One region of the Enterobacter huaxiensis genome, then DNA from elsewhere that is predicted to be linked to it. Evidence: predicted binding sites of a transcription regulator. Region 1 holds the regulator's gene; each other region holds the start of a gene.
The links. The regulator CRP, encoded in region 1, controls carbon source genes, mostly activating them, when cyclic AMP is high. The targets are predictions, from matches to a motif close to ATGTGANNNNNNTCACAT.
Positions count from the first base shown of each region.

Region 2: the regulator CRP is predicted to act here: its motif matches at 1,598-1,615, upstream of D5067_RS20485 (glycine dehydrogenase).
Region 3: the regulator CRP is predicted to act here: its motif matches at 1,859-1,876, upstream of deoC (deoxyribose-phosphate aldolase).

Region 1 is NZ_CP043342.1:394,509-398,650, reverse strand. Features, by position in the region: gene D5067_RS01850 (hydrolase) at 1-345, shown strand, start outside; gene D5067_RS01845 (YheU family protein) at 342-560, shown strand; gene D5067_RS01840 (phosphoribulokinase) at 591-1,460, shown strand; gene D5067_RS01835 (OsmC family protein) at 1,547-1,951, opposite strand; gene crp (cAMP-activated global transcriptional regulator CRP) at 2,263-2,895, shown strand; gene D5067_RS01825 (YccS/YhfK family putative transporter) at 2,952-4,142, shown strand, end outside.
Region 2 is NZ_CP043342.1:4,300,789-4,304,930, reverse strand. Features, by position in the region: gene pmbA (metalloprotease PmbA) at 1-973, shown strand, start outside; gene cybC (cytochrome b562) at 1,012-1,398, shown strand; gene D5067_RS20485 (glycine dehydrogenase) at 1,716-2,054, shown strand; gene D5067_RS20480 (SFCGS family glycine-rich protein) at 2,065-2,427, shown strand; gene D5067_RS20475 (DUF4312 family protein) at 2,430-2,729, shown strand; gene D5067_RS20470 (DUF4311 domain-containing protein) at 2,752-3,528, shown strand; gene D5067_RS20465 (DUF4310 family protein) at 3,542-4,142, shown strand, end outside.
Region 3 is NZ_CP043342.1:4,121,714-4,125,855, forward strand. Features, by position in the region: gene deoA (thymidine phosphorylase) at 1-839, opposite strand, end outside; gene deoC (deoxyribose-phosphate aldolase) at 949-1,728, opposite strand; gene D5067_RS19635 (YjjI family glycine radical enzyme) at 1,991-3,538, shown strand; gene D5067_RS19640 (YjjW family glycine radical enzyme activase) at 3,513-4,142, shown strand, end outside.

The DNA of each region.
Region 1 (4,142 bases):
CTGCAGCAGCTCAAGCGCGTGAAGCGTTTGCGCGAGTTTGACGATTTGATTACCTCGAAGATCCACGGTTTTGCCGATGCGATTGACTACTACCGCCAGTGCAGCGCCATGCCGCTGTTGAATCAAATCACCGCGCCGACGCTGATCATCCACGCAAAAGATGATCCGTTTATGGATCATCACTCTATTCCGGCACCGGACCATTTACCGGCCAACGTGCAGTACCAGCTCACCGAGTACGGCGGGCACGTTGGCTTTGTTGGCGGTACGCTGCGCCGGCCCAAAATGTGGCTGGAAACGCGCATTCCCGACTGGCTCACCTCATTTCTGGACGGTAAAAAATGATTATCCCCTGGCAGGATCTGTCTCCCGAAACGCTCGATAATCTGATTGAAAGCTTTGTATTACGTGAAGGCACCGATTATGGTGAACAAGAGCGTTCGCTTGAACAAAAGGTCAGCGATGTTAAGCGCCAGCTGAAAAGCGGCGACGTGGTGCTGGTGTGGTCCGAACTGCATGAGACGGTCAATATCATGCCCCGCAACGCGTTTCACGGCTGATCTGTAAACCTTTCCAGTCAGGGAGTTGCTATGTCTGCCAGACATCCGGTTATTGCCGTAACGGGCTCAAGCGGTGCGGGTACTACCACCACCAGCCTCGCTTTTCGCAAGATCTTCGCACAGCTGAATCTCCGGGCGGCAGAGGTGGAGGGCGACAGCTTTCACCGCTACACGCGCCCTGAAATGGACATGGCCATCCGCAAGGCGCGCGACCTGGGCAAACACATCAGCTATTTTGGGCCCGATGCCAATGATTTCGGGCTGTTAGAGCAAACCTTCCGCGAATACGGGCAGAGCGGTACCGGGCAGTCCCGCAAGTATCTGCACACCTACGACGAAGCGGTTCCCTGGAACCAGGTGCCGGGAACGTTTACCCCGTGGCAGCCGCTGCCGGAACCGACCGACGTGCTGTTTTATGAAGGGCTGCACGGCGGCGTGGTGACGCCCCATCACGACGTGGCGCGCCACGTGGATCTGCTGGTCGGCGTCGTGCCGATCGTGAACCTGGAGTGGATCCAGAAGCTGACGCGAGATATTAGCGAGCGCGGCCACTCGCGCGAGGCGGTGATGGACTCGGTGGTTCGCTCAATGGAGGATTACATTAACTTCCTGACGCCGCAGTTTTCCCGTACCCATATCAACTTCCAGCGCGTGCCGACGGTGGACACCTCTAATCCGTTTGCGGCGAAAACCATCCCGTCTCTGGATGAGAGCTTTGTGGTAATCCACTTCCGCAACCTCGAAGGCATTGATTACCCCTGGCTGCTGGCGATGCTGCAGGGCTCGTTCATTTCGCACATGAATACGCTGGTGGTGCCGGGGGGAAAAATGGGGCTGGCGATGGAGCTGATCATGACGCCGCTGGTGCAGCGGCTGATGGAAGGGAAGCAGATCGCGTGAGTTGTTTTGCCCGGTGGCGCTGCGCTTACCGGGCCTACGGTCATGCTTTTGCAGGGCGGGTCAGCGAAGCGCCACGCGCCAAAAGATTAGGCCTCGATCACCTCATACGAATGGGTGATGTTTACCGCTTTCTCCAGCATGAGCGCCACGGAGCAGTATTTCTCCGCAGACAGATCAACCGCGCGCGAAACCGCCGCGTCCTTCAGCTCTTTGCCGGTGACGATAAAGTGCAGATTAATGTGCGTGAACAGGCGTGGCGCCTCTTCGCGACGTTCTGACGTCAGCTTCACTTCGCAATCGGTTACGTCGTGACGGCCTTTTTGCAGAATCGACACCACGTCGATTGCGCTGCAGCCACCCGCCGCCATCAGCACCATTTCCATCGGGCTTGGCGCTTTGTCGCCGGAGTTACCGTCCATCAAAATCTGGTGTCCGGAAGCTGACTCGCCCAGGAACGTTAAACCTTCTACCCATTTCACACGCGCTTGCATATTCATTAACTCCAACGTTGCATTTTTGGTGACAGATTACGCGTGCGTTACAATTCTCGCAACGGAAGGCGACCTGCATCATGCTGAAGCGAGACACCAGGAGACACGCGGCAAAAGCTATGCTAAAACACTCTGGATGCTACAGTAATACATTGACGTTACACATGTATGCAGAGGACATCAAACTTTACTGGCTGCGAAACGTTACGACAGCCGACTTCCCAGGGTATGGGTAAGAATTCGATTGCAACCCCAGAGTCCGGATGCATCTTATGGCTCTGGTGACAGCTTATAACAGAGGATAACAGCGCATGGTGCTTGGCAAACCGCAAACAGACCCTACTCTCGAATGGTTCTTGTCTCATTGCCACATTCATAAGTACCCATCAAAGAGCACGCTGATTCACCAGGGTGAAAAAGCGGAAACGTTGTATTACATCGTTAAAGGCTCGGTGGCAGTGCTGATCAAAGATGAAGAAGGGAAAGAGATGATCCTTTCTTATCTGAACCAGGGCGATTTCATCGGTGAACTGGGCCTGTTTGAAGAGGGCCAGGAACGTAGCGCCTGGGTTCGTGCAAAGACAGCATGTGAAGTGGCTGAAATTTCTTACAAGAAATTCCGTCAGCTGATTCAGGTAAACCCTGACATCCTGATGCGTCTTTCTTCGCAGATGGCGCGCCGTCTGCAGGTGACATCCGAGAAAGTGGGTAACCTCGCATTCCTGGACGTTACCGGCCGTATTGCACAGACCCTGTTGAACCTGGCAAAACAGCCAGACGCGATGACCCACCCGGACGGCATGCAAATTAAAATTACGCGTCAGGAAATTGGTCAGATCGTCGGCTGCTCCCGCGAAACCGTGGGCCGTATCCTGAAAATGCTGGAAGACCAGAACCTGATCTCCGCCCACGGTAAAACCATCGTGGTCTACGGAACCCGTTAATTCGGTTAAACGGCGTGCCATCGCAAGGTGTCACGCCGTTTTTGTCTCTATTCCCCATGTGGCGCAGGCTGATCTATCACCCGGAAGTTAACTACGCACTGCGACAAACGTTGGTGTTGTGCCTTCCCGTGGCCGTCGGCCTGATCCTCGGACATCTTCAGCAAGGCCTGCTGTTTTCCCTCGTTCCCGCCTGCTGCAACATCGCCGGTCTGGACACGCCGCATAAACGCTTTTTTAAACGCCTGATTATCGGTGGCTGCCTGTTCGCCGGCTGTAGCCTCGCCGTACAGCTCCTGCTCGCCCGCGATATTCCGCTGCCGCTGATCCTGACCGTGCTGGCGATGACGCTGGGCGTGACGGCGGAGATCAGTTCGCTTCACGCTCGCCTGCTGCCCGCCTCGCTGATCGCCGCCATCTTCACCCTTAGCCTCGCCGGCAACATGCCGGTGTGGGAACCGCTGCTCATCTACGCCCTCGGCACGCTGTGGTACGGGCTGTTTAACTGGTTCTGGTTCTGGCTATGGCGGGAGCAGCCGCTGCGTGAATCCCTTAGCCTGCTCTACGTGCAGCTTGCCGACTACTGCGAAGCAAAGTATACCCTGCTCACCCAGCACACCGACCCGGAGAAATCGTTGCCGCCTCTGCTCGCCCGTCAGCAAAAGGTGGTCGATTTAATCAGCCAGTGCTATCAGCAGCTACACATGCTTGCCGCCAATAAAAACCATGGCTATAAGCGGCTGCTGCGCACCTTCCAGGTGGGGCTGGACCTGCAGGAGCACATCTCCGTAAGCCTGCATCATCCGGAGGAGGTGCAAAAGCTGGTCGAGCGCAGCCACGCCGAAGCGGTGATCCGCTGGAATGCCCAGACGGTATCGGCGCGTCTGCGCGTGCTGGCTGATGATATTCTCTATCACCGCTACCCCACGCGCTTCAACATGGAAAAACAGCTCGGCGCGCTGGAGAAAATCGCCCGTCAGCACCCGGAAAACCCGGTCGGCCAGTTTGCCGCCTGGCACTTTAGCCGCATCGCGCGCGTGCTGCGTACCCAGCGGCCGCTTTACCCGCGTGACCTGATGGCCGATAAGCAAAAACGCCTGCCGCTGCTGCCCGCGCTTAAAAGCTATCTGTCACTGAAATCTGCCGCGCTGCGTAACGCCGCGCGGATAAGCGTGATGCTGAGCGTCGCCAGCCTGATGGGCATGGCGCTGCACCTGCCGAAGCCCTACTGGATCTTAATGACCGTGCTG
Region 2 (4,142 bases), 1.0 Mb from region 1:
CCACCCGGCGGAAGTGACGCCGGATGAAGCGATCGAGATGGCGGCGCGTGCCGAGCAGGCTTCCCTGCAGGCCGATAAGCGCATCACCAATACCGAAGGCGGCAGCTTTAACAGCCACTACGGCATCAAAGTGTTCGGTAACAGCCACGGCATGCTGCAGGGCTACTGCTCAACCCGCCACTCGCTCTCCAGCTGCGTCATCGCCGAAGAGAACGGCGACATGGAGCGTGACTACGCCTACACCATTGGCCGCGCGCTGGGGGATTTGCAGTCTCCTGAGTGGGTGGGTAAAGAGTGTGCCGAGCGCACGCTGTCGCGCCTGTCGCCGCGCAAACTCTCTACCATGAAGGCCCCGGTGATTTTTGCCAATGAAGTGGCAACCGGCCTGTTTGGCCATCTGGTGGGCGCGATCGCGGGCGGCTCGGTGTACCGTAAATCGACCTTCCTGCTCGACTCGCTGGGCAAGCAGATCCTGCCTGAATGGCTGACCATCGAAGAACATCCGCACCTGCTGAAAGGGCTGGCCTCCACGCCGTTCGACAGCGAAGGCGTGCGCACCGAACGTCGTGACATCATCAAAGATGGCGTGCTGACCCAGTGGCTGCTTACTAACTACTCCGCGCGCAAGCTGGGGCTGAAAAGCACCGGACACGCTGGCGGCATCCACAACTGGCGCATTGCCGGTCAGGGCCTGAGCTTTGAGCAGATGCTCAAAGAGATGGGCACCGGCCTGGTCGTAACCGAACTGATGGGCCAGGGCGTAAGCGGCATCACCGGCGACTACTCGCGCGGCGCGGCAGGCTTCTGGGTTGAAAACGGCGAAATTCAATATCCGGTGAGCGAAATCACCATCGCCGGTAACCTGAAGGACATGTGGCGCAACATCGTTACGGTCGGTAACGATATTGAAACACGAAGCAATATACAGTGTGGTTCTGTACTTCTTCCCGAAATGAAAATTGCGGGTCAGTAAAGAGAGCGTTTTGTTAATAATAAAAAAGGAAGTGAGCAATGCGTAAACACCTGTTAGCGATCGTCGCGGCTTCAACGCTGATTCTTGGCTCGTCTGCGTTTGCCGCCGATCTTGAAGACAACATGGACATCCTCAGTGAAAACCTGAAGGTAGTGCAGAAAACGGACAATGCGGCGGACATGAAAGACGCACTGACCAAAATGCGCGAAGCGGCACTGGACGCGCAAAAAGCGACCCCGCCGAAGCTGGAAAGCAAGGCGCCAGACAGCGCCGAGATGAAAGACTACCGCCACGGCTTTGACGTGCTGGTCGGCCAGATCGACGGCGCGCTGAAGCTGGCAAACGAAGGTAAAGTGAAGGAAGCCCAGGCGGCAGCCGACCAGTTTGTGACGACCCGCAACACGTATCACAAGAAATACCGTTAATCGATCGCGCATCAAACAAACAACCAGCGGGGGCCAGTGGCCCCCGTTTTTTTTTGCGCGGTAATAAGTAAACCCTATCGCCATCACATTTTTGCGTCACCACGCCTGAACGTTTTCGTTTCCCCGGCGCGCGTTTTACCGCGGGAATGCGTGACATTCATCACGTAAATACAGCGATTTATCCAGATTCACCCCAATTATGTGGCACAGATCACTGCTGCTGCTCGCCTTTCCACTTCGAAGTGGAAAACAACTCGCTACAAACAATCCCCCTGCAACGTTAGTTTTATTCCAGAGCCATTAACGGGGTAAGACCAGTGATTAACGGAGCGGTAATGAACGACGTTGGGGAACAGGCGCTGCACACAGAGCAGCTCGCTAACACCATGCTGCAGCAGGTTTATGCCCTGCTGGCCCGGCACGACATCATCCCTAACGCAGTGCAGGAGCAGATGCTGACCTCCCACGTTCGCGCGATGGCGCACCGGTCCGTGACCGGCGAGCCGCTGCCGGAGGTTGAAGCGGAGCTGTTCGACGAAATTTCACCAGATTCAATGCAACTTGCCCGTGAAGTGGTAGCGCAGTTTGGCAACCTTCCTGATGAAGAAGCCTGGCTGCTCTCCGTTCACTTCGAAGTCGCGAAAGACAACCTTTAAGGAGCAACACATGGAACAGATTACAGTCGTGATTGGCGATCGCCTGGGCAAAGGTCAGAAAGTGGCAGCCGGTGTCGAAAAAGCGGGCGGGCGCGCGGTTGTCGTACCGGGCATGGCCGCGGACATGAAGCTGGGCGACATGATGAAGGCGGAAAACGCCACCTTCGGCATCTCCTTCTGCGGCAGCGGCGGCGCGGGTGCCATCACGGCGCAGACCAAATATGGCTACAAGGCCAAATACGGCATGCGTTCCGTGGAAGAGGGCGTAACCGCCATCAATGAAGGCTGCAACGTGCTGGGCTTCGGCTTTATGGATAAAGAAGAGCTGGGCGAGCGTCTGGTACAGGCGTGGCAGAAGAAATACGGCGCATAAGCATGAAAGAACAGTTCACAACCACGGTGAGAGTGAAGGGGAAAGGCGACGCCAAAGCGCGCGCCTTTGCCGACGCGCTCAACCACGTTCAGGCCGCGGTGATGAAAGCCTCACCGCATATCTTACTGCGTATTGAGCCACAGGATGTGCAGGTCGTTCAGGCGCAAGAAGCGGTGCGCAAAGAAGCTTTTCTGTTCTTCTTTATGCGCCGGGAAAGACGCACCTACAGCGTGGAGCTGGATGTGACCGTCAACGTGACCGCCATCAATCACGACCAGGTGGATTTCGTCACGCAACGCTGATTATTCATAAAAGGGCAGACTGATGTTCTTAATTATATTAATAAAATCGCTCATCATTGGCGGCCTGGTTGGCGTCGGTGTCGGAGCCGGGGCTGCACGCATGTTTCATGCGCCTACCACTCAGGGTATGGGCGCGTTTCGTACGTTGGGGGAGCTGAACTCCTGCGAAGGGGATCCGGCGTCTCACTTCTCCTTTGGGTTAGGCTTCTTCTTTAACGCCTGGGCCTCTTCCGTGGCCGCAGGTGCCTTCACACAGGACGTTGACCACCGCATCATCCCGAACTGGGGTGCTGCTGCTCTGATGATTAAAAACCGTAACGTCGGCGAAACGCTGCACGATCCCCGTAAAATGGCGATTGCCTGCGGCGTGATTGGCATGGTTGTCGTCACCTTCCTGAACCTGACCGCCTCCTCCGTTCCGGCTGCGCTTCAGGTCACCGCCGTGAAGGTGCTGGTACCGGCGGCTAACCTGCTGGTGAACACCGTGATGCCGGTGATCTTCTGGCTGGCGGCTATCGACGCGGGTAAAAAGTCCGGCTTCTGGGCCACCGTGTTCGGCGGCGCCGCGCAGCTGATCATGGGTAACGCCGTGCCGGGCCTGGTGCTGGGCATTCTGATCGGTAAAGGCGTCGAAGAGAGCGGCTGGAACCACGTCACCAAAGTGATGATGGCGGCGATCGTCCTGCTCTTCGTGCTGAGCGGTTTCTTCCGCGGCTTCGACATGAAGATGATCGAATCCTTCCATCTGACGGTGCCGAACTGGCTCGACATGATCCACAACTCGCTCAGCGGTAAATAACAGGAGCCTCTAAATGGAACAGAATAAAGGTTTTTGGTATGCCGACTGGTCGTTCCCGATCTTCGTTGGCCTGCTCTCCTCCGGCGTCTTCGCCGGGACGCACATGTACTACCTCTACGGCATCGGCGCGTTTAACGAAGTGGCCTTCGTGGCGATGCTGAAAGCGGGGATGGATACCGGCGTGTACGGCGCGGTGGCGGCATTCGGCGCCAGCTTCCTGTTCGCCCGCATTATCGAAGGGTCTCTGGTCGGTATTCTTGATATCGGCGGCGCCATCCAGACCGGCGTGGGCCTTGGCGTTCCGGCGCTGCTGCTGGGCGCGGGCATTATGTTCCCGGTGACCAACTTCATTGCCGCGCTGATCACCGGCCTGGTGATTGGTCTGGCGATTGGCTACGTCATCATTCTGGCGCGTAAGTTCACCATCAACCAGAGCAACTCCACCTACGGTGCAGACGTGATGATGGGCGCAGGTAACGCCTCCGGCCGCTTCCTCGGGCCGTTGATTATCCTCAGCGCCATGACCGCTTCCATCCCGATCGGCGTCGGTTCCCTGCTGGGCGCACTGCTGTTCTACATCTGGCAGAAGCCGATTACCGGCGGTGCGATCCTCG
Region 3 (4,142 bases), 1.2 Mb from region 1:
CACAGCGCCATGGTGACGTCGAACAGACGCGGGTTGCGGTATTCACCCGTCAGGAACTGGACGGCTTCGCGGACTTCCACGGCGTTACCGGCGCTGGACGCCAGCACCTGGTTCATGTCCGTCAGTAATGCCGTGGTGCGCACGCCCGCGCCGTTGGAGACGCCAACGATCGCTTCGGCCAGCGCAGCAGAAAGTTCATAGGTTGGCATAAAGGCGCCGCTGCCCACTTTCACGTCCATCACCAGGGCGTCCAGACCTTCTGCCAGCTTTTTGGCAAGAATCGACGCGGTGATCAGCGGGATGGAGTCAACGGTCGCGGTAATATCGCGGGTTGCGTAGAAACGCTTGTCTGCCGGAGCGAGAGAGCTGGTCTGGCCGATAATCGCCACGCCAACGTCTTTAATAATGTCGCGGAAGCGGCCGTCATCCGGGAAGATATCGAAGCCCGGAATGGCTTCCAGTTTGTCGAGCGTGCCGCCGGTGTGGCCCAGGCCGCGCCCGGAGATCATTGGAACGTAACCGCCGCAGGCTGCCACCATTGGGCCAAGCATCAGGGAGGTCACGTCACCCACGCCGCCGGTGGAGTGTTTATCCACAATCGGGCCGTTGAGGTTGAGGCTTTTCCAGTCCAGAACGGTTCCTGAATCTCGCATCGCCATGGTCAGCGACACGCGCTCCGGCATCGACATATCGTGGAAGAAGATGGTCATCGCCAGAGCCGCAATCTGCCCTTCGGAGACGGTGTTATCACGAATGCCGTTGATAAAGAAGCGGATCTCTTCGTCGCTTAATGCGTGACCATCACGTTTTTTACGAATAATTTCTTGTGCGAGAAACACGGTAACCTCCATGCGGAATCGGGGGATTTGTGGCGGGTGTCGCTACGCTTACCCGCCCTACGATCCTGTAGGCCGGATAAGCGAAGCGTCATCCGGCATTGTCTGGCAATCAGTAGCTGCTTGCGCTCTTACCGTCGCCGTGGCCCAGCGCTTTCAGCAGGCTTGCCAGCAGGCTGGACGCGCCGAAGCGGTAGTGACGGGAATCGGCCCAGTCGGCGCCGAACAGCTCGTCGGCAATCGCCAGGAACTGCTGCGCGTCTTCAGCGGTACGCACGCCGCCCGCAGGTTTGAAGCCCACGGTTTTGGACACGCCCATGTCGCGGATAACTTCCATCATGATGCGGGCGCTTTCCGGGGTGGCGTTAACCGGCACTTTACCGGTAGAGGTTTTAATGAAATCCGCACCGGCTTTGATGGAGATTTCAGATGCTTTACGAATCAGCTGCTCTTCTTTCAGCTCGCCGGTTTCGATGATCACTTTCAGCAGCACGTTTGCCGCCGCGCACGCGTCTTTACAGGCTTTCACCAGGTCAAAACCGACCTGCTCGTTGCCGGCGATCAGCGCGCGGTACGGGAACACCACGTCAACTTCGTCTGCGCCATAAGCAATCGCCGCGCGGGTTTCCGCCAGCGCAATTTCGATATCGTCGTTGCCGTGCGGGAAGTTAGTTACGGTTGCAATGCGCACGTCCGGCGTGCCCTGCTCGTTCAGCGTTTTACGGGCAATCGGGATAAAGCGCGGGTAGATACAGACGGCGGCGGTGTTACCGACGGGCGTTTTCGCCTGGTGGCACAGGGCGATGACTTTTTCACTGGTGTCGTCATCGTTCAGGGTGGTCAGGTCCATCAGTTTCAACGCGCGCAGGCTGCTTGCAGTTAAATCGGTCATAACATTCTCCAACGGCAGTGCCGTATAAATTTTACCTTGCGGGTCTGTGAGTATTCTAACATTCACCCGCATCCACACTTCGACATTCATCACAGTTAATGAAAACTGCGTACAAATTTGCATTACTGTAATGAGATCAACGTCAAATTTTAGTTCGCGAATTGCTGACTAAAACAGCGATACCCCCTGTCGGATCAAAAGCCCCGACGGGACAACTTCCTACAATCCGCTCATCATCCGCAGAACATTTAAGGAAGCGAACATGCCTCACTCCAGCCTCGACGCGCTGCAACAACGTTGCCAGCAAATTGTGACAAGCCCGGTGTTAACCCCTGAGCAAAAACGTCATTTCCTGGCGCTGGAAGCGGAGAACGACCTGCCTTATCCGGCACTGTCCCCGACAGCCCGTGCCGCGCTGGATCAGGGCTTTATCTGCGACATGTTCGAAGGCCATGCGCCTTATAAACCTCGTTACGTTCTGCCGGATTACGAAAAATTTCTGGCAAAGGGATCAGAATGGCTGGAGCTGGAAGGGGCAAAAGATCTCGATGACGCCCTCTCGCTCTTAACCATTCTCTATCACCATGTTCCGTCCGTCACATCGATGCCCGTGTATCTCGGCCAGCTTGATGCGTTACTGAATCCATATGTTAGAATTCTAACACAGGAAGAGATAGATAGCCGAATAAAACGTTTCTGGCGCTACCTCGACCGCACGCTGCCGGATGCCTTCATGCACGCCAATATCGGCCCGGCGGATACGCCCGTCACGCGCGCCATTCTGCGCGCGGATGCAGAGCTGAAGCAGGTCGCGCCAAATCTAACCTTTATTTACGACCCTGACATCACCCCGGACGACTTGCTGCTTGAGGTGGCTAAAAACATTTGCGAATGCAGCAAGCCGCATATTTCTAACGGCCCAGTGAATGATAAAATTTTCACAAAAGGCCGCTATGGCGTGGTGAGCTGTTACAACTCGCTGCCGCTGGCAGGCGGTGGAAGCACGCTGGTTCGCCTCAACCTGAAGGCAATTGCTGAACACAGTTCTTCTGTTGAAGACTTCTTTACCCGCACGCTCCCACACTACTGCCAGCAGCAGATTGAGATCGTCAACGCACGCTGTGCATTTTTGTATGAGCAGTCAGGCTTCTTTGAGAATAGCTTCCTGGTGAAAGAGGGGCTGATTGATGCCGACCGTTTCGTGCCCATGTTTGGCATGTATGGCCTGGCGGAAGCGGTGAACGCGCTGTGCGATAAAAGCGGAATGGAAGCACGCTACGGCAAGGACGAACGGGCCAACGCGCTGGGCTATCGCATCAGCGAACGGCTCGCGGCGTTTGTGGAAAACACGCCGGTGAAATACGGCTGGAAGCATCGCGCTATGCTGCACGCGCAGTCGGGGATCAGTTCGGATTCAGGCACCACGCCGGGAGCACGACTGCTCTACGGAGACGAGCCGGATCCTATCAGCCATCTGCTGGCCGTCGCCCCGCACCACAAACACTATCACTCCGGGATTAGCGATATTCTGACGCTGGAAGAGACGGTAAAACGCAACCCGCAGGCCGTTGTGCAGCTTTGCCTGGGTGCCTTCAACGCCGGCATGCGTGAATTTACCGCCAACGTGGCGGGTAACGATCTGGTGCGCGTCACAGGCTATATGGTGCGATTATCGGATCTGGAGAAATATCGGGAAGCGGGTTCAAGAACCAACACCACGTGGCTGGGTGAGGAAGCCGCACGAAATACCCGTATTCTGGAACGTCAGCCGCGCGTAATAAGCCATGAACAGCAGATGCGCTTTAGTTAGTCAGGTTATCCCCTTCTCCTGCGTCGACGGGCCGGGCAGCCGCCTGGCGCTGTTCCTGCAGGGGTGCAACCTGCGATGCAAAACCTGCCACAACCCGTGGACGATCGGTCGCTGCAACGACTGCGGCGACTGCGTGCCCCACTGCCCTCATGATGCGCTGACCATTCGGGCCGGGCGCGTCTGGTGGCAGGAGAGTGACTGCCAGCAGTGTGATACCTGTCTTCACCTCTGCCCGCAGCAGGCCACGCCGATGGCGCAACGCTTCAGCGTGGAGGAGATCCTCACGCAGATCCGCAAAGCGGCACCTTTTATTGCAGGCATCACCGTCAGCGGCGGTGAAGCCACCACGCAGCTGCCGTTTGTGATCGCCCTTTTTACGGCGATCAAAGCCGATCCCGCCCTGCGCCATTTAACCTGTCTGGTTGACAGCAACGGACTGCTGGGGGAAACCGGCTGGCAAAAACTCCTGCCGGTACTGGATGGGGCGATGCTCGATCTAAAGGCATGGGGAAATGAGCGTCACCGCTTCCTGACCGGGCGCGAAAACCCGCAGATTAAACAGAGCATCCGCTGGCTGGCGCAGCATCAGCGGCTGACGGAACTG